Regions from separate parts of the Methylobacterium phyllosphaerae genome, predicted to be linked through region 2. Evidence: riboswitches for the same ligand, from Rfam matches in the RefSeq annotation. Region 2 holds a riboswitch; the other holds the start of a gene.
What was found. A riboswitch is a leader RNA that binds a small molecule or an ion and turns the genes downstream of it on or off. The one in region 2 is predicted to bind thiamine pyrophosphate.
Positions count from the first base shown of each region.

Region 1: linked by a shared signal. The riboswitch ahead of thiC (phosphomethylpyrimidine synthase ThiC) and the one ahead of thiO (glycine oxidase ThiO) in region 2 are both predicted to bind thiamine pyrophosphate.

Region 1 is NZ_CP015367.1:2,778,289-2,787,675, reverse strand. It holds gene MCBMB27_RS12515 (FlaG family protein) at 141-479, opposite strand; gene thiC (phosphomethylpyrimidine synthase ThiC) at 1,244-3,130, opposite strand; TPP riboswitch at 3,202-3,307, opposite strand; gene MCBMB27_RS12505 (alpha/beta hydrolase) at 3,427-4,257, shown strand; gene MCBMB27_RS12500 (HNH endonuclease family protein) at 4,271-4,645, shown strand; gene MCBMB27_RS12495 (acyltransferase family protein) at 4,753-5,823, shown strand; gene MCBMB27_RS12490 (hypothetical protein) at 5,835-6,080, opposite strand; gene MCBMB27_RS12485 (hypothetical protein) at 6,196-6,678, opposite strand; gene MCBMB27_RS12480 (hypothetical protein) at 6,863-7,246, shown strand; gene MCBMB27_RS12475 (transglycosylase domain-containing protein) at 7,387-9,387, shown strand, end outside.
Region 2 is NZ_CP015367.1:98,577-107,963, forward strand. It holds gene MCBMB27_RS00435 (glycosyltransferase) at 1-616, opposite strand, end outside; gene MCBMB27_RS00440 (TIGR02281 family clan AA aspartic protease) at 1,033-1,542, opposite strand; TPP riboswitch at 1,776-1,904, shown strand; gene thiO (glycine oxidase ThiO) at 1,969-3,192, shown strand; gene thiS (sulfur carrier protein ThiS) at 3,189-3,401, shown strand; gene thiG (thiazole synthase) at 3,404-4,207, shown strand; gene MCBMB27_RS00460 (thiamine phosphate synthase) at 4,204-4,848, shown strand; gene MCBMB27_RS00465 (proteasome-type protease) at 5,002-5,754, opposite strand; gene MCBMB27_RS00470 (transglutaminase family protein) at 5,799-6,626, opposite strand; gene MCBMB27_RS00475 (alpha-E domain-containing protein) at 6,648-7,595, opposite strand; gene MCBMB27_RS00480 (circularly permuted type 2 ATP-grasp protein) at 7,661-9,094, opposite strand; gene radC (RadC family protein) at 9,191-9,387, opposite strand, start outside.

The DNA.
Region 1 (9,387 bases), 2.7 Mb from region 2:
CCGGCCCCGGCGCCGCCTGTCGAGAACAGCCTCCTCGTCGCGTGGCGGCTTGCTCTGGTGGCTCTCCTGTCCCTGGCGCGGTTCAGCCCGGGCCCCGCCCGCTGCGTCGGGCCGCTGGCTACGCGTCTGACCGACGGCGTTCAGGCGACGCGGGAGAGGCTGCCTGTCTGTGCCCCCTGCGTGCCGCGGGCGGTATCGTAAGCGCGATTGCGCAGAGCGGTTTCGCTGGGGAGTTGATCGATCACGTTGCCGGACGCAGGATCAACCACCTGGAAGACGATCGTGCTCGTGTCCGGATCCTGAATGTAGCGCGCCTTACCGCCGTTTGCGCCGATGTCGAGCTTCACCGCGGGTTCGAGGGGCGCGGATGTGCTCTGGGGCACGGGGGCCTCCTGCGTCACGGCGGCGGCGGCCGTCGCGCCTAGGGCGTCGAGGCCCTGCGGCCCCGACGTCGGGGGTGTCAGCGGACGGATCTCCATGGCCGGTCTCCTGCGATCCTGTGATCGAAGGATTGAGACGGGCGGCTGCCTAACCAGCGGTTAACAGCAGCAGGCGATCCACCGGATGGTGGCTCGCGGTCCGAGATGCGATGAACATCCCGTTAGCGTTGCGACACAAATCCGTGCGGCTTTCTCCCCGAGAGGCGGCTCGTCGGGCATCTGATCCATTCAGTCGCCACGGTACCGCGGGCCATCCCGTGTCGTCCGGAGTGCGGTTCAGGCAGGTATCTTCCGATGCTCGCCATCGCGAGGCGGGTGCTCGCCGTGCAGGCGACCGGAGACGATCGGGGAAGCGTGACCCGTTTGTCCGCAAGCCTCGCTGCAAGATCGTTGCGCGGCTCCATGCCATCCACGGGCGCGCACCGGTCGACGTCGGACGCGCCCGCATCATCGTGATCGCATGCGCAGCCGCAGTGCTGCATCCGGTGCCCATTTTCAGGCTCGGGATACCCGCTTGCTCAGCAAGGCTGCGTCGGGCGGCTACGGGGCACCTGACAGGAAGCGCCTGCGACTGGAAGCGCTCCGCTCTGTCCAGGCGGATCAGAGAAGGATTTGCGCCCCGATCGTCGAACTGGGCACCCCGCGCGCCGTCGGCATCGCCGCGGATCAGATGCGTGAGGCGATGCGCGGTACCAATGGCGCCCGACCCGGAGCGGTCCTCGACATTGAGGCCCCGTGCGGTGGAACGCCGGGGCGGAACGGCGGCACGCCCGCATCCGGATCGGACCGGGCGTGCCTTGGCCTCACTCGGCGGCGTCGACGTAGAGCTTGCCGCCCTCGGCCAGGAACTCCTCCGACTTGGCCCGCATGCCGGCTTCGGCCTCGGCCTTGGACATCGCGGGCGACGCGCCCACGACTTCGCCGGCTTCCTCCATCGCCAGCACCTCGGCGCGCAGATCCTGCGTGATCTTCATCGAGCAGAATTTCGGCCCGCACATCGAGCAGAAATGCGCGACCTTGTGGGCGTCCTTCGGCAGGGTCTCGTCGTGGTAGCGGCGGGCCGTATCCGGATCGAGGCCCAGGTTGAACTGGTCCTCCCAGCGGAAGTCGAACCGGGCGCGGCTGAGCGCGTCGTCGCGCAGCTGCGCGGCCGGGTGGCCTTTGGCGAGGTCGGCGGCGTGGGCGGCGATCTTGTAGGTGATCACGCCGGTCTTCACGTCGTCCCGGTCGGGCAGGCCGAGATGCTCCTTCGGGGTGACGTAGCAGAGCATCGCGGTGCCGAACCAGCCGATCATCGCGGCGCCGATGCCCGAGGTGATATGGTCGTAGCCGGGGGCGATGTCGGTGGTCAGCGGGCCGAGGGTGTAGAACGGCGCCTCGCCGCACTCCTTCAGCTGCTTCTCCATGTTGACCTTGATCTTGTGCATCGGCACGTGGCCGGGGCCCTCGATCATCACCTGGCAGCCCTTGTCCCAGGCGACCTTGGTCAGCTCGCCCAGCGTCTCCAGCTCGCCGAACTGGGCGGCGTCGTTGGCGTCGGCGATCGAGCCCGGGCGCAGGCCGTCGCCCAGCGAGAACGACACGTCGTAGGCCCGCATGATGTCGCAGATCTCGTCGAACCGCTCGTAGAGGAACGATTCCCGGTGCCCGGCCAGGCACCAGCGCGCCATGATCGAGCCGCCGCGGGAGACGATGCCGGTGACGCGCCGGGCGGTCAGCGGCACGTGGGCCAGCCGCACGCCGGCATGGATGGTGAAGTAGTCGATGCCCTGCTCGGCCTGCTCGATCAGCGTGTCCTTGAAGACCTCCCAGTCGAGCTTGAGCGGGTCGCCGCCGACCTTCTCCAGCGCCTGATAGATCGGCACCGTGCCGATCGGGACCGGGCTGTTCCGGATGATCCACGAGCGGATGTTGTGGATGTTGCGGCCGGTGGACAGGTCCATGACCGTGTCGGCGCCCCAGCGGATCGACCAGACGAGCTTCTCGACCTCGTCGGCGGCCGAGGACGTCACGGCCGAGTTGCCGATGTTGGCGTTGATCTTGACCAGGAAGTTCCGGCCGATCGCCATCGGCTCCAGCTCGGTGTGGTTGATGTTGGCCGGGATGATCGCTCGGCCGCGGGCGATCTCGTCGCGCACGAATTCGGGGGTGATGAAGGGCGGGACCGAGGCCCCGAAGCTCTGGCCGTCGGCGAGTGCGGCCTCGGCGCCCGCGAGCATCTTCTCGCGGCAGACGTTCTCGCGATGGGCGACGTAGATCATCTCCTCGGTGATGATCCCCGCGCGGGCGAACTCGTACTGGGTCACCCTCTGGCCCGGGGCCGCCTTGCGGATGGTCCGCTCGGCGGGGCAGGGGGCCACGAGCTTGTCGCCCGCGAAGCCGTTATCCTCGGGCTTCACCGCCCGCGGGGCGACGGCCGCGTAACCGCGGGCCGCGATCCAGGGCTCGCGCACGCCGGGGAGGCCGGCATTGAGGTCGATCCGCGCGTCGGTCTCGGTGTAGGGGCCCGACGGGTCGTAGACCCGCACCGGTTCCTCCTTCGGATCGGAGAGGACGATCTCGCGGTAGGGGACGCGGATGTCCGGCCGTCCGGCCGGGCTCGCATAGGCCTTGCGCGATCCGGTCACCGGACCCGTGGTCACGGTCTCCGGGCTGCCTTTCACATCCTTGGGGAGAACGGGTGCGTTCATCGTGGGCCTCTCCTCGTGCTGGAGCAGTCCGGTCCACGCGATGGCCGAGATGAGATGGGGCCGCGCGACATGCGACCGCAGGTTCCCGTCCCTCCGCCGGTATGAGCCGGATCAGGTTCAAGGGTCAGGGCAGCGTGCCCAATCTCAGCCCCCTGCGGGGCTCCCCTCGGAACGGTTCCAGACTCAGGCGCGCGGACGGCTTTGTCAATGCTGACCGGGCGCCCTAGAAAACACATCCCGAAAACCGTTCGATCGAACGTATCCGCTTCTCAACCCCACGGCCTCCCCCGCATCGCATGCGACTCCTCGCCGGCCTCCTGCTCGCCGTGCTCCTGCTCTGCGGGTTGGCCTGCGCCGCGCTCGCCCTCGGACAGCGCCGCTTCCTCTATCCGGGCGCCTTCAGCCCGCCGACACCCTGGCCGGTGCCGCCCGGGGTCGCGACGATCACGGTCGCGACCTCGGATGGCGAGACCCTGCACGGACTGTGGCGGCCGCCGCGGCCGGGCTGCGGCGTCATCGTCAGTTTCCACGGCAATGGATCCCGCCCGGAACCGCACGCGGAGCGCTTCGCCGCGGAGCCGTGGCGGGCGCGCGGCTGGGGTCTGCTGACCGTGGCCTATCGCGGCTATCCCGGCTCGACCGGCAGCCCCAGCGAAGACGGCCTGATCCGCGACGGCCTGGCGGCCGTGAACGCCGCGCGAGCACAGGCGCCCGATGCGCCGATCCTGCTGCACGGCCATTCGCTGGGGGCGGCCGTCGCGGTCGCAGTCGCCGAACGGGTGCCGACGATCGGGCTTTACTTGGAGGCCCCGTTCGACTCGATGATCCACACCGTGCGGCTGCATGTCCCGCTAGTCCCCATCTGGCTCCTGCGCGACACATACCGCTCGGACACGCGCATCCGTGGCGGAACTGCGCCGGTTCTGATCGTGCAGGGACGCGACGACACGGTGGTGCCGCTCAAGTTGGCGCAAAGCCTCGCCGCAGCAGCCGGCCCTCGGGCGCGGATCGCCGTGATCCCGGGCGACCACGTGTCCATCCTGGGGGGCCGGGACCGAGAGGCCGAGGCGTTGTTCAGAGAGCGTGTCGGTCCGACCTGCCCGCAGCCGGTCGATCAGCAAGGATAGGAGAGGGGGGCGCGTGGTCGGACGGCGCTCGCAGCGCTGGAGCGCCGAAGATCCGGACGCACCGGGTGCGCAGGGCCGGCCCGAGCCGGTCTGCCCGCTCTGTGAGCGCCCGATTCCGCACGGCGCTCGCTCCAGCCTCCATCACCTCACCCCGAAGCTGAAGGGCGGAACCCATCGCGGTACCGTCCGCCTGCACCAGATCTGCCACTCGGCGATCCATGCACGCTACAGTGAGGCCGAGATCGCCAAGCGCCTGGCCGATCTCGAAGCCCTGCGGACCGATCCGGAGATAGCCCGCTTCCTCGCCTGGGTGCGCGGCCGGCCGGACGATTTTCACGCCGCGACGCGTATGACCCGCGCGCGGCGGTCGGCGCGGCGCAAGGTCTGACCGCCGGCGTTTACCGACCGTTCGTCACATCCGCAGGTTGCGGCGATCACGTTCATCGCCGTCAACCCAAATCGGTCCAGGATCCCTCCGATCGCGAGGGTGGGACGATGGCCGGGGTCGGGGATACGGGTGATCGGCTCGCCTGGGTCGATATCGCCAAGGGGATCTGCATCCTCCTGGTGGTCATGATGCATTCCGTCACGGGCACCGGCGACGCCATGGGCGGGGAAGGTTTCCTCCATCCGGTCGTGGCCTTCGCGAAGCCGTTCCGGATTCCGGACTTCTTCCTTCTGTCCGGCCTGTTCATGGGGCGGGTGATCGACCGCGACTGGCGCCTGTTCTCCGACCGCCGGGTGGTCCATTTCGCCTATTTCTACCTGCTCTGGCTCGTGATCCAGTCGGCCGCCAGATACGGCAAGATCGCCGGCGATGACGGCCCCACGGCCTTCGCGGCGCATCTCGCCCATGCCCTGATCGAACCCTACTCGACGCTGTGGTTCATCTATCTGCTCGCGGTGTTCTCGGTCGTCACCAAGGCTCTGCGCCGCGTGCCCGACGCCGTGCTGCTCGCCGGTGCCGCCGTGCTGCAGATTGCCGACATCCGCAGCGAGTCGACCCTCATCGAGGAGTTCTGCGCCCGATATGTCTTCTTCGTCGCCGGCTATCTGTTCGCCGGCCGCATCTTCGCCCTCGCGGACGCGGCCCGGCACCGGGTCCGGCTCGCCCTGTGCGGCCTCGCCGCATGGGCGTTCGTGGAAGGTTGGCTCGCGCTGACTCCGTCGGGCCTTCCGAATCACCCGACCCTCGCCAGCCTGCCGCTGGTGAGCCTCGCTCTCGGCGCCGCCGGTGCGCTCGCGATCGTGGTGGCGGCGTCGCTCCTTGGCCGCGTCGGGGGGCCGATCGCCGAGGCGGTCCGAACCTGCGGGCAGCGCTCGATCGTGATCTATCTCGCCTTTTCGCTACCCATGGCGGCGACCCGGGAGATTCTCGTGCGCACCGGAGCCATCGCCGATATCGGACTTGCAAGCCTCATCGTCATGACCGTGGCGGTGCTGCTGCCGCTGGTCCTGGAGCGGCTGGTTCGCGGCACGGCGCTCGATCTGCTGTTCGTGCGGCCGCGCTGGTGCCGGCTCGTGGGGTCGGAGTCCCGGACCCGCCCGGTCCTGCAGGCGACCTGAGACGGGCGGCTTCAGCCCTCGAAGGCGATGCCGATCCGGCGGCTGCGCCGCCATGCAACGGCCGCCGCGCGCGGCTCGGCGCCGGCGCTCACGCGGAGCGGGAAGCGGTCCGGCACCACATGATCGCCGTCGACCTCGATCTGGGCGCCGACCTCGGTCGCGTCCCAGACCAGGCAACTGACTTCGCCGCCGTCGAGCAGGACCGCGCCGAAGGTGAAGGCGTTCTTCCGGAAGACGCCGCGGCGATTCTCCCTCATCGACTCCCCCATCCGCACCCGCGGGCCCGCGGAGACGATCTCCGCGGTCCGGGACGATGCCGGATGGGGGTTAACAGGGCAAATACGATCCCTTGCCTGCGCTCTCAGATCGAGATCAATAGTCGTCCGGATCATCCCTGTAGCGGCGCGGCCCAGGCCCATAATCGTCGTCGTACGAGCGGCGTGCGCGCGGCCGGTCGTAGTCGCGGCCATAGCGATAGGCGTCGCGCCGGTCGTCGTAATCGTCGCTCCGGTACCCGCCACCGCCGTAGCCGCCACCGCCGTAGCCGCCACCGCCAGAGCCGCCTGCAGTGATGCGCGGTGCGTACCAGCAGCTCTTCGCCTGGCCCGGTGCGGGATCGCCGAAGGTCTGGCTGTTGCAGGGCACGGCGCCGCCCTGAGGAAACGGCCGACCGTTGGTCCGGCCGGGCACGCCGTAATAGACGTTGGTCGCGTAGGGCATCCGGCAGACGCCGCCTTCCTGGGCGCAGCCGACCAGATACACCGTGTCGAGCTGATAGGCCCGGGCCGGCGCGGGCATCACCGTGCCGGCTCCCAGCATGATGGCTCCGAAGGCCAGAGCGATCCGAATCTGCACGTCCCCGATTCCCCATTGCGTCGCGGTCCGCGTGCCGAATAATCCGGTCGGCGGCTTCCGGCCAGCGGCCGCGCTCGCTATGGCGTCGCGCACGGATCTGTGCGGGCTGTTTTGGCACCGCCATGACGATGATCGGGCGGAGCCACCCGTGGTCGAACGGGATAGGGCGCCCCAGGAGGCCTTAATGAGGGATGCGTCCGCGCAGGAGCTTCTGTTGCTCAGCGCGCTGCAGGAATGCCGGATCCAGCTCGACGCGGCGCGCAAGGACGAGGCGGCCCGCGCCGCCGTCCGGGAGGAGCTGGAGGCTGCCCTTCGCCGCGAGGCGGCGCTCTCGGCTGTGGTCGCCGAGGAGCGCGAGCGGACGGAGGCCGTCCGTCTCGTGCTTCAGGCGCTGCTGATGAGCATCGGCTGGTTCGGCCTGCGCCGACGCCTGTTCCGGTCGCGCATCGCCCGGCTGGGCCGCGAGACGCCGGATTCAGGTCCGCAATCGGCTCGCCATTCCGTGCTGCTCGCGGAGGCCCGACGGGTGCTCGGCGCGCCGGCCGTCCAGCCTCCTGCCCAACGCTAGGGCGTATCGGCGCGCGGGATGGGGAACGGGCGCCGAACGCTTCGATAACGGCCCCTTAAACCGCCGCATTTAGCGTGCGGAAACCGTCCTGCGGCGCGCCCGACAGACGCGCTGCGGCGGAACATTCGTAGACGGGATGCATGGCCAAGGGTCGGGGCAGGATTGAGCCGAACTTCGACGTGCCCGAGGGGCGTGTCCGGGATCGCGGCGAACTCGATCTGCGCCTGTCCCGGGAGGACCGTCCCGGGGGGGCAGGAGACGGCGTGGCGAAGCGATCGGGCGGCGGAGGAGCGCGGCAGCCGAACAAGGCGCCGGCGCGGACCACCGGGCGGGCGAAGGCCTCGGGTCGCGGCCGACGCCGGCGGTCCTGGCTCGGCCGCATCGTCTACGGCACCGTCGTCCTCGGTCTCTGGGGGGTGATCGGGCTTGCCGGGCTCATCGCCTACCACGCGTCGCAATTGCCGCCGATCGACCAGCTCGCGGTGCCGAAGCGGCCGCCCAACATCGCCATCCTGGCAAGCGACGGCTCGCTGCTCGCCAATCGCGGCGAGACCGGCGGCCGGGTGGTCTCGATCAAGGAATTGCCGCCCTACTTGCCGCGCGCCTTCGTGGCGATCGAGGATCGGCGCTTCTACCAGCATTTCGGCGTCGATCCGGTCGGCATCCTGCGCGCCATCGGTCAGAACCTGACCCGGCGCGGCGTCGCGCAGGGCGGCTCGACCTTGACGCAGCAGCTCGCCAAGAATCTGTTCCTGACGCAGGAGCGGACCGCCTCGCGCAAGATCCAGGAGGCGATCCTCGCGCTCTGGCTGGAGCACAAGTACACCAAGGACGAGATCCTCGAGCTCTACCTGAACCGTGTCTATTTCGGCGCCGGCGCCTACGGCGTCGAGGCGGCCGCGCAGCGCTATTTCGGCAAGCCCGCCAAGGAGGTGAGCCTTGCGCAGGCCGCGATGCTCGGCGGCCTCGTTCAGGCGCCGTCGCGGCTCGCTCCGAACCGCAACCTCCCGGCCGCCCAGGCCCGCGCCGCCCAGGTGCTCGCCGCGATGCAGGAACTCGGCTTCGCCGCGCCGCAGGACGTGAAGGTGGCGCTCGCCCAGCCGGCGAAGCCCACCAATGCCCGCGGCGGCGGTTCGGCCAATTACGTCGCAGACCTCGTGATGGACGTGCTCGACGACTACGTCGGCAAGTTCGACACCGACATCACGGTCCAGACGACCGTCGATCCCGTCCTCCAGGCCGCCGCCGAGAAGGTGCTCACCGACGAGCTCAACGCCAAGGGCGCGCGCTTCAATGTCGGCCAGGGCGCGCTGGTCTCGATGCGGCCCGACGGCGCGATCCGGGCGCTGATCGGCGGGCGCGACTACGCCCAGAGCCAGTTCAACCGTGCCACGACCGCGAAGCGCCAGCCCGGCTCCTCGTTCAAGCCCTTCGTGTACCTCGCTGCCGTGGAGCACGGCGCCACGCCCGACACGGTCCGCGAGGACGCGCCGGTCCGGATCGGCAACTGGGCCCCGGAGAACTACTCGCACCGGTACGAGGGGCCTGTCACCCTGCGGACGGCGCTCGCCCATTCGCTCAATACCGTCGCGGTGCGGCTCGGCCAGGAGGTCGGCCCGAAGACCGTGGTGCAGACCGCCCAGCGGCTCGGCATCACCTCGCCGCTCCAGGCCAACGGCTCCATCGCCCTGGGCACGTCCGAAGTGACGCTGCTGGAGATGGTCGGCGCCTACGGGGCCTTCGCCAACGGCGGCACCGGCGTGATCCCCTACGTGGTGACCGCCGTGAAGAGCCAGGGCGGCAAGGTCCTGTACAAGCGCTCCGACAACGGTCTCGGCCGGGTCATCGATGCCAATGCCGACGGCATGATGAATGCGATGATGCACGAGGTCTTCGTCAGCGGCACCGGCAAGAAGGCGGACATCCCGGGCTGGGACCTGGCGGGCAAGAGCGGCACCACGCAGGACTACCGCGATGCTTGGTTTATCGGCTTCTCGGGCAGCCTCGTCACCGGGGTCTGGCTCGGCAACGACGACGGCGAGCTGACCAAGAAGGTCACCGGCGGCAATCTGCCGGCGGAGATCTGGAAGTCGTATATGACCCAGGCGCTGAAGGGGCAGACTCCGGTCCCGCTCCCCGGC
Region 2 (9,387 bases):
CGAGAGCTTTCCTGTATTCTCCAGCAGCATTATAGGTTGTCCCGAGGTACATCGTGTATCGGGCGATCATGTGTGGATCGGTCTCGACCTCCAACGCCTTCTTGAGAACGGCGATATCCCGCGCATCCGCCGTGGTGTCGCGGTGACGGGCGCCGTCATCACCCCGGCGCATCGCGAGGGGAAGGACCGGTGTCTCGGAGACGCCGGGGCAGCTGAGAAATTCGTGCAGGACGCCCCGGTAGCGCCAGTTTTCCCGGCATCTGACCAACTGGGTGCGCCAGTATCGCGTCTGCTCGTCGATGATCTCGAACCGATAGCCGGGCGCACGCAACTTCGGCATCGTGAAGTCGGTCGGGATGACCAGCTCATCATCCGCGTCGATGATCAGAGCGTACTGCGCGTGACGCCGTGCGAGTTTCAGGGCCTCGTTCCGATTAAAGGCAAAATCGACCCAGGGGCGCTCGACCAGGGCCCCCGGTATGTCCGCGAGCGCGGCACGGACAATATCCTGTGTTCCATCCGTCGATCCAGTGTCAACGATGATCCAATGATCGATGATCGGACGAACGGAGTCGATGCACCGACGGATCACGTGGGCTTCGTTCTTCACGATCATCGATAAGCAGATCGTGGATTCGCGATTCTTCATCTTGAAGCCGCCCCGTCATGCACTCACGCCTTGAACGCGCAGTCATCACGGCTCCTAGCACCACATCAGCGCATTGACAAAACGACCGATTGCTCCATGATCATTCTGATTGATCGGCGTATTTTCAGCTTTATCGGGGTCAAACTCAGAAATATCTAAACACAATAACATAAGATCTATAAATCAACCGGGAAGGATTGAATTATTAAACCGGTCGGGGACGATCCATCATCGGGCCGCCCGTGGCCTGCGCACCGAATATTTTCCGCGCAGGATCGGACGCGTGATCGACCTGGTCCCGCAGCCGATCCCGGGGAGACGGGCCGCGCCAGCCGCCGTTGGCGCACCGCGACCCCAGAGATCGGCATGGGCGTTCGGGCGTTTCAGCCCCTCAGAGTCATCGTGCTGCCAGAGACGCCGAAATCGCGCAGGCGTCTGAGGAATGACATGCCCAGCAGGCTGGTGGACAGGAGCCCGCGCGGGATCACGACCGCATCGACGTCTCGCACCGTGATCGATCCGATCTGCACGATCGCGATCCGGATCGGCGCCACGCGAACCGTCCCGTTCGCGGTGTTCCAGACGCGCGTGAAATCGGACGCAGCGACCTGGATCCCGATCCGCGCGGCGTCCTCCTCGGAGAACGCGCAGGCGCTCGCCCCGGTATCCACCATCATCGGCAGTGAACGGCCGTCCAGCAGAGCGTTGACGAAGAAATGGCCGTTGCGGCCAGCCTGGAGGGCCACACCGGCGGCGGCACGGCCTGCGAGATCCGGCTCCTGCGGCGGTGCGACGGCGAGCGCGACCGGCGCCGCCCGCATGCCGTCGCGCACCTTCAGGACGGCCGTGACGCCGAGAAAGCCGAGCATGCAGATCAACAGGATTGTGCGCACGCAAATTCGCCCGTGACGTGGAGTGCCGGCGCCCGGAGAAGGTCCGGGATCCCGGCGATCAGATCCCAGACGCGTGAAGGGATGGTGCGCGCCGCCTATCGCGACCGCTGTCCGCGCGCCGATTCCGGTCCGCTTGGTGTCTGGACTGTCACCGCGACCCGCGGATTGTCACGGGAATGATGCAGAGGCGGCGGCGCGGGGTTGACCGACACAAGCCGTGACGCCACATCTGCGTCTGTTCCAGGGAGATCCCCGGCAAGGGGCTGAGAAACCGCTGGCACGTCCCTTAGGACCTGCGGCGCGGAAATCCTTCGAACCTGATCCGGCTCATACCGGCGTAGGGATTGGACCGCGGCCGCCCGAAAGGCAGGCCACAGCTTCTGGTAGAAGCGCACGGCCCGCTCCCCGCGACGGCAATCCGCGGAGATGCCTGTGCCCTTCGACCGACCTGCCTCACCGATCGGCAGCCGCCGCAATCCCGAGGGCGTCGTCGCGCCCGCCGTCCTGCCGGCGCGGACCGCCGTCGCCGTCATCGGCGGCGGGCTGATCGGTCTGTCGATCGCGTGGCGGCTCGCGCGGGCCGGCCGCACGGTGACCGTGCTGGAGCGGGAGACGATCGGCGCGGGCGCGAGCCTCGCGGCCACCGGCATGCTGGCTCCGGCCGCCGAGCACGAGCCCGGCTCGGACCCGCTTCTGCCGCTCGCCCTGGACTCGCTCCGGCTCTGGCCCGGCTTCCGCGACGCCCTTGAGGCCGAGTCCGGCCGAACCATCGACTATCGGGCGGACGGCACCCTGGTGCTGGCGGTCGGCCGCGACGAGGTCGAACGCCTGCGCTTCCGCTACGACCTGCAGCGCCGCTCGGGACTCGACGCCACCTGGCTGCCGGGCAGCGAGGTGCGGCGCCTGGAGCCCGGCCTGCGCCCCTCCGTCACCGCCGGGATCCACTGCCCGCTGGACCATCAGGTCGATCCCCGTCTGGTCATGGAGGCCCTCACCGAGGCTTGTCGTCGGGCCGGCGTGATCCTGGTGGAGCGGACCGCCGTCACCACCCTCGACTGGTCGGGCGGCCGCGTGACCGGGATCCGCGCCGGCGACCGCGTCGTCGCCGCGGAGACCGTCATCCTGGCTTCCGGCGCCTGGAGCGGGGAGGGCGGTCTGCTCCCCGACGCGCTCGCCCTTCCGGTCCGTCCGCTGAAGGGCCAGTCCCTGGCGCTGCGCACCACCGCCCGCACCGGCACCCTCGCGCGGATGGTCTGGACCGAGCAGGTCCACATGGCGCCGAAGAGCGACGGCCAGCTCATCGTCGGCGCGACCGTGGAGGATTGCGGCTTCCGGCCCGGCGTTACCGCGGGCGGGCTCTACGCGCTGCTGGAGGGCGCCCGCCGGGTGCTGCCCGGTATCGAGGAGATGGAAGTCGAGGCCGTCTGGAGCGGCTACCGCCCGACCTCGGACGACGACGCGCCGATCCTCGACACCATCGCACCGGGCCTCGTCGCCGCCACGGGGCATCACCGCAACGGCTACCTGCTCGCCCCGATCACCGCCGAGGCGATCGCCGCGCTGGTGTTGCACGGCGCGCTGCCCGAGGTCGCCCGTCCCTTCACCCGCCTGCGCTTCGGCCAGCCGGACGCGCTGAGGGCCTCGGCATGAAGCTCGTCGTCAACGGTGAGCCGCGCGACTGCGCGGCCGAGACGGTGGACGCGCTGTTCCGCCTCGAGGCCGCGGAGAGCGGCATCGAGAGCCCGCAGGGCGTCGCCATCGCGCTGAACGGCCGGGTGCTGCGCCGCCGCGACTGGGGGGAAACCCGGATCGCGGAGGGCGACCGCGTCGAGATCGTTCGCGCCATGCAGGGAGGTTGAGCATGGATCAGACCCATACGCCGCTGCGTCCCGAAGGTGGGGATGACAGCCTGACCATCGCCGGCGTGAGCCTATCGTCGCGACTGTTCATCGGCACCGCCGGCTATCCGACGCAGGCGATCATGCGCGACGCCGTCCAGGCGAGCGGCGCCGACGTGGTCACCGCCTCGATCCGCAGGGTCTCGCTGCAGGGCCACGGCTCGGACACGGTCAAGATCCTGAAGGGCAAGCGCTTCCTGCCGAATACCGCCGGCTGCGAGACGGCCCGCGACGCGATCATGACCGCCGAACTCGCCCGTGAGGCGCTCGACACCAACTGGATCAAGGTCGAGGTGATCGGTGACCGGGAGACGCTCTACCCGGACGTGATGGAGCTGATCGAGGCCTGCCGCCATCTCGTCGATGACGGCTTCGTGGTGCTGCCCTACTGCAACGACGACCCGATCGTATGCCAGCGCCTGGAGGATATCGGCTGCGCCGCCGTGATGCCCATGGGCTCACTGATCGGGTCCGGGATGGGCATCGCCAACCCGGCCAATCTCGAACTGATCTGCCGCCGGGCGAAGGTGCCGGTCGTGGTCGATGCCGGGATCGGCACCGCCTCGGATGCGGTGATCGCCATGGAACTCGGCGCCGCCGCCTGCCTGATCAACACCGCGGTGGCCAAGGCCGACGATCCCGTGCGCATGGCCCGCGCCATGGGCCGGGCGGTGGAGGCCGGACGCGACGCGTATTGCGCCGGGCGCATTCCCCGCCGCGGCCGGGCCGAGCCATCGAGCCCGCAGCTCGGCCTCGTCGGCTCGTGAGGGCACTGCCGTCGCCGCTGCTCGCGGTGACGGACCGGCACGGGCATCCACGGCCGCTCGCCGAGACGGTGCAGGCGATCCTCGATGGCGGCGGACGCTGGATCTGGTTCCGGGATCGCGATCTGGAGACGGACGCCCGTCGGCGCCTCGGCGAGGCCGTGGCAGAGCGCGTGCGGGCCGCGAAAGGCGTCCTGACGGTCGGCGGTGACGTCGCGTTGGCGCGCGCCCTCGGGGCCGACGGCGTCCATCTCGGCGGCGGCTCGGGACCGGAGGCCATCGCGGCGGCACGGGCGGCGCTGGGAGAGCGGGCGCTGATCGGCGTGTCGGCCCATGCGGCGCACGAGGTTGCCCAGGCGGCGTCGGCCGGTGCCGATTACGCCACCCTCAGCCCGATCTATGCGACCGCCAGCAAGCCGGGCTACGGCCCGGCGCTCGGCCTCGCGGGGCTCGCGGCGGCCTGCGATCGCGAGCTTCCGATCGTGGCGCTCGGCGGTCTCGACGCGGACCGAATCGGCGGATGCCGGGCCGCCGGGGCGGCGGCGGTCGCCGTCATGGGTGGGCTGATGCGAGCGCGCGAGCCGGCCGAGGCCGCGCAGGCCGTCCTGAAAGCCTGGAGCTCGGCCGATCGCGCCCCCGTGTGAGGGGCGCCACCCGGTCGGCGCACGGGCCTCGCGACCGGCACGGACCCGGGGCCCTTTGCTCCGCTCGGGACGACGGGCGGGGCGATATCAACCGCAAGTCCGCGCGGACACGGCGCCGGATCGAATCCTCGCGCAAGTCCTAACGCGCAAGCCCTATTTGTCCGCCGGCCCGTAAGGCGGCCGCGGGATGGCCCGATGCGCGGCCCGGAGCGCCGCCGACCAGCGCTCGCGCAGGTCGTGGAAGTAGCCCTCACCAGCCTCGATCCGGTGATTCACTTCCAGCGTCAGCGCGTTCCGGCGAACCAGGGCGATGTCGATCGGCAGCCCCACGCCGAGATTCGACCGCATGGTCGAATCCATCGAGACGAGGCTGACCTTCAGGGCGTCGTACAGCTCGGTCGTGTATCTCACCGCCCGGTCGAGGATCGGCTTGCCGTACTTGTGCTCGCCGATCTGAAGGAAGGGCGCATCGGTGCTGCACTCGATGAAATTGCCGGCCGAATAGATCAGGTACAGACGCATCTCGCCATTCCCGATCTGGCCGCCGAACAGCAGCGAGATCGAGAACCGGATGCTGGCCGCCTCGAACCCGTCCTTCTCGATCGCCCGCACCCGTCGGATGGCCCGGCCGATCAGCTGCGCGGCCTGGAACATGGTCGGCGCTTCGACGAGCTTCTGCGGCGGCTCGTCGTCCTCCTCGCCGGGCACGCCCTCCTGAAGCATGCTGAGAACAGACTGGGTGATCGAGAGATTACCGGCCGAGGCGAGCATCATCACCCGCTCGCCCGGTACGTTGAAATGGTGCAGCTTTCGGTAGGTCGAGATATCGTCGAGCCCCGCATTGGTGCGGGTGTCGGCGACCATCACCAGCCCTTCCTCGACCAGGACACCGACGCAGTAGGTCATCGTCTTCGGGTTCTCCTACGGCCGGCGGACCGGTGTCTGAACGATCAGGATTGGGCGGCGGTCCTGCCTTGCTCGACCCGGAGCTTCACGTCCAGTGTTTCGGTGCCACCCCCCGTGCGGCTGCCGCGGATCGGGGCCGCGCCGAGATAGTCCAGGCCCGTTGCGACGCGGATGTAATTGTCCGAGGGGCTGACGTCGTAGCACGGATCGAACGCCACCCAGCCGAGATCCGGCACCAGGGCCTCGACCCAGCCATGGGGCGCCTCGACATCCGCCTGCCCGTCGTCCCGGGCCCGGTAACCGGCCACGTAGCGGGCCGGGATGCCGATGTGGCGGGCGGCGGCAAGGAAGACGTGGGCGAGATCCTGGCAGACGCCGCTCCCGGCCGCGAAGGCCTTGGCGGCTGGAACCGCGCTGGAGGCGGGGCCGGGCTCGTAGGTCACCGCGCCGCGGACGGCGCCCATCAGCCTGTGGAGGAGAGCCAGAACCGCACCGTCGCCCTCCGCGGCGACGCGTTCCGCGAAGGCGTGCAGCTCGGGGCTCGCCGCGCACAGATCCGTGTCGCGCAGGAAGAACTGATCCGGCAGGCGCTCCACAGTGCCGCGCACGACACCGTTCGTGTCATCGGTATCGACCTCGCCGGTCACGCGGATGGTGAGGGCATCGGCCGGCTCGTCCGGCGTGAACCAATGGACGACATTGCCGAACCCGTCCTCGCGGGCGGTGAGCCGCCCGTCGATGGTGGTGTCGATCCGCCACGTGCGGACGTATTGGCCGTCATGATCCCGGGGCGTCAGCCTCAGGACCTGCACGAGCCCGCGGGCCGGCTGCTCGTAGGTGTAGATGGTCTCGTGAACCACGCGGATGCGCATGCGCTGTCCTGTCCGTCTCGTTCAGCCGACCAGATACTGCTTGGCGATCGCCTCGCCCACCCTGTTGTTCTCGGCAATGAACGCTTCGACGAATTCGTGCAGCCCTGAGGCGAAGACTCGGTTGATATCCTCGCCTTCCAGTTTCGCCAGCATGTTGCCGGCGAGCCGCTGGCTCGGGCCCCGGCGCCCGTAGGCGTCGGCGATGAGATCCAGATACTCGACGATCACGCCGTAGCAGTTGGCGAAGGAGCGCGGCATCTGCTTGTTGAGCATCAGCAGGTCGGCCACCAGCAGCGGCTTGACGCTCTCGCGATACACCCAGTGATAGGCATTGAACGCCGAGACTTCGCGCAGGATCGTGGTCCACTGGAAGTAGTCGAGGCTGCCGCCCACCGTCTCGTCGTGCGGCAGCAGGATCTGGTACTTCACGTCGAGGATGCGGGCGGTGTTGTCGGCCCGCTCGATCGCCGTGCCGAGCCGTGTGAACCAGAAGGCGTCGTTGCGCAGCATCGTCCGGAAGGCCGAGCCATCGAAGGTCAGCGAGACGGTCTTCACCCAGTCGAGGAAGCGGCCGAATTCGTCGCGGTTGAGGTCCTTGCCGGCGTAGTTGCGCAGCTCCAGCCACGCGCCGTTGATCGCGTCCCACATCTCGGTGGTGAGCGCCGTGCGCACCGAGCGGGCATTCTCGCGGGCCGCCTCGATGCAGGAGCGGATCGAGGACGGGTTGTGCGGGCTGAAGGCCAGAAAATCGCAGACCGTGTCGGCGTTCACCGCACTGTAGTGCGTCTTGAACGCGTCCGGGTCGCCGGCCGAGGCGAGGGCGGATTCCCACTCGTTGCTCCCGCCGCCGCCGTAGCTCGTCGGCAGCGAGGCGAAACGGTGGGCCGCATCGAGGATACGGGCGACGAAGTCGGCCCGCTCCACGTAGCGCGAGAGCCAGAAGAGATTGTCGGCAGTCCTGGAAAGCATCGGTCTTCAGCCAAGTCGTGCGGACCACGGTGTCCGCGCCTCGGAACGTCCGGACGTCGCGGACCTTAGGCGTCGAGCACCCAGGTGTCCTTCGTGCCACCGCCCTGGCTGGAATTGACCACCAGGGACCCTTCCTTCAGCGCCACCCGGGTCAGACCGCCCGGCACGATCCGGATCTTGTCCGCCCCGCACAGCACGAAAGGCCTCAGGTCGACGTGACGGGGCGCAACGCCGGAGGCCACGAAGGTCGGGCAGGTGGAGAGCGAGAGAGTCGGCTGGGCGATGAACCCGTCGGGCGCGTGCTTGAGCTTTCGGGCGAAGTCGTCCAGCTCGCGCTTGCTGGCGTGCGGGCCGACCAGCATGCCGTAGCCGCCCGAACCGTTGACTTCCTTCACCACCAACTCGGAGAGGTTGTCCATCACGTACGCGAAGGCGTCCTTCTCGCGGCAGCGATAGGTCGGCACGTTGTGCAGGATCGGCTCCTCGCCGGTGAAGAATTTCACGATCTCCGGCATGTAGCTGTAGACGGCCTTGTCGTCCGAGATGCCGGTGCCGACCGCGTTCGCCAAGGTGACGGAGCCGCGCTCGTAGGCGTTCATCAGGCCGGGCACGCCGAGCACCGAATCGGGCCGGAAGACCAGCGGGTCGAGGAAATCGTCGTCGAGGCGGCGGTAGATCACATCGACCTTTCGCGGCCCCTCGGTGGTGCGCATGTAGACCACGTCGTCCTTGGTGAAGAGGTCGGATGCCTCCACCAGCTCGACGCCGAGCTTGTCGGCCAGGAACGAGTGTTCGTAGAACGCGGAATTGTACCGGCCGGGCGTCAGCAGCACGACCGTGGGGTCCCGGGTCGTCGAGCCCGGCGCGAGGCTGCGCAGGGTTGCGAGCAGGGAGTCCGGGTAGTTCTCCACCGGCGCGACCCGGTGCTTGGAGAACAGGTCCGGGAACAGGCGCAGCATCACCTCCCGGTTCTCCAGCATGTAGGAGACGCCCGACGGGATCCGGGCATTGTCCTCCAGGACGAAGAAGTCGTTCTCGCCGGTCCGCACGATGTCGATGCCGGCGATGTGGACGTAGAGGTCGTGGGGGACCCGGAAGGACCGCATCTCCATGCGGTAATGGGCGTTCCGGTAGACGAGATCGGCCGGGATGATGCCGGCCTTGATGCACTCCTGGGCGCCGTAGATATCCTTCAGGAACAGGTTGATGGCGGTGACCCGCTGCTTCAGCCCACGCTCCAGGAAGGCCCATTCCGGCTTGGTGATCACCCGGGGAATGATATCGAACGGGATCAGGCGCTCGGTCGACTCGTTGTCGCCGTAGACCGCGAAGGTGATGCCGATCCGTCGGAAGAGCAGCTCGGCCTGGCTGCGACGGGTGTTGAAATGCTCGGGTGGCGTGGATTCCAGCCAGGCCTTGAGCTGGCCATAGGCGTCACGGACGGCAGCCGGATCGGATGCGCCGATCCCGTTCATCTCGTCGAAGGCCGTCACCGCCATCTCACTCCTCCCGTACGCTCCCGCTTCTGAGGCAAGAGGCGCGCCATTCATTCATGGCTATATCCGCAGGCGATAACGCTCAAGGCGGCCGGAGGATCAGATGAGCTTCAGGCCTTTCAGGCTAGCGTGACCGTTGCGGCCGAGGATCACGTGATCGTGCACCACGATCTTCAGCGGCGCCAGGACGGTCACGATCTCGCGGGTCATCGCCACGTCGGCGGCGGACGGGGCCGGATCGCCGGACGGATGATTGTGGGCCAGGATGATCGCGGTCGCCGACAGTTCCAGCGCCC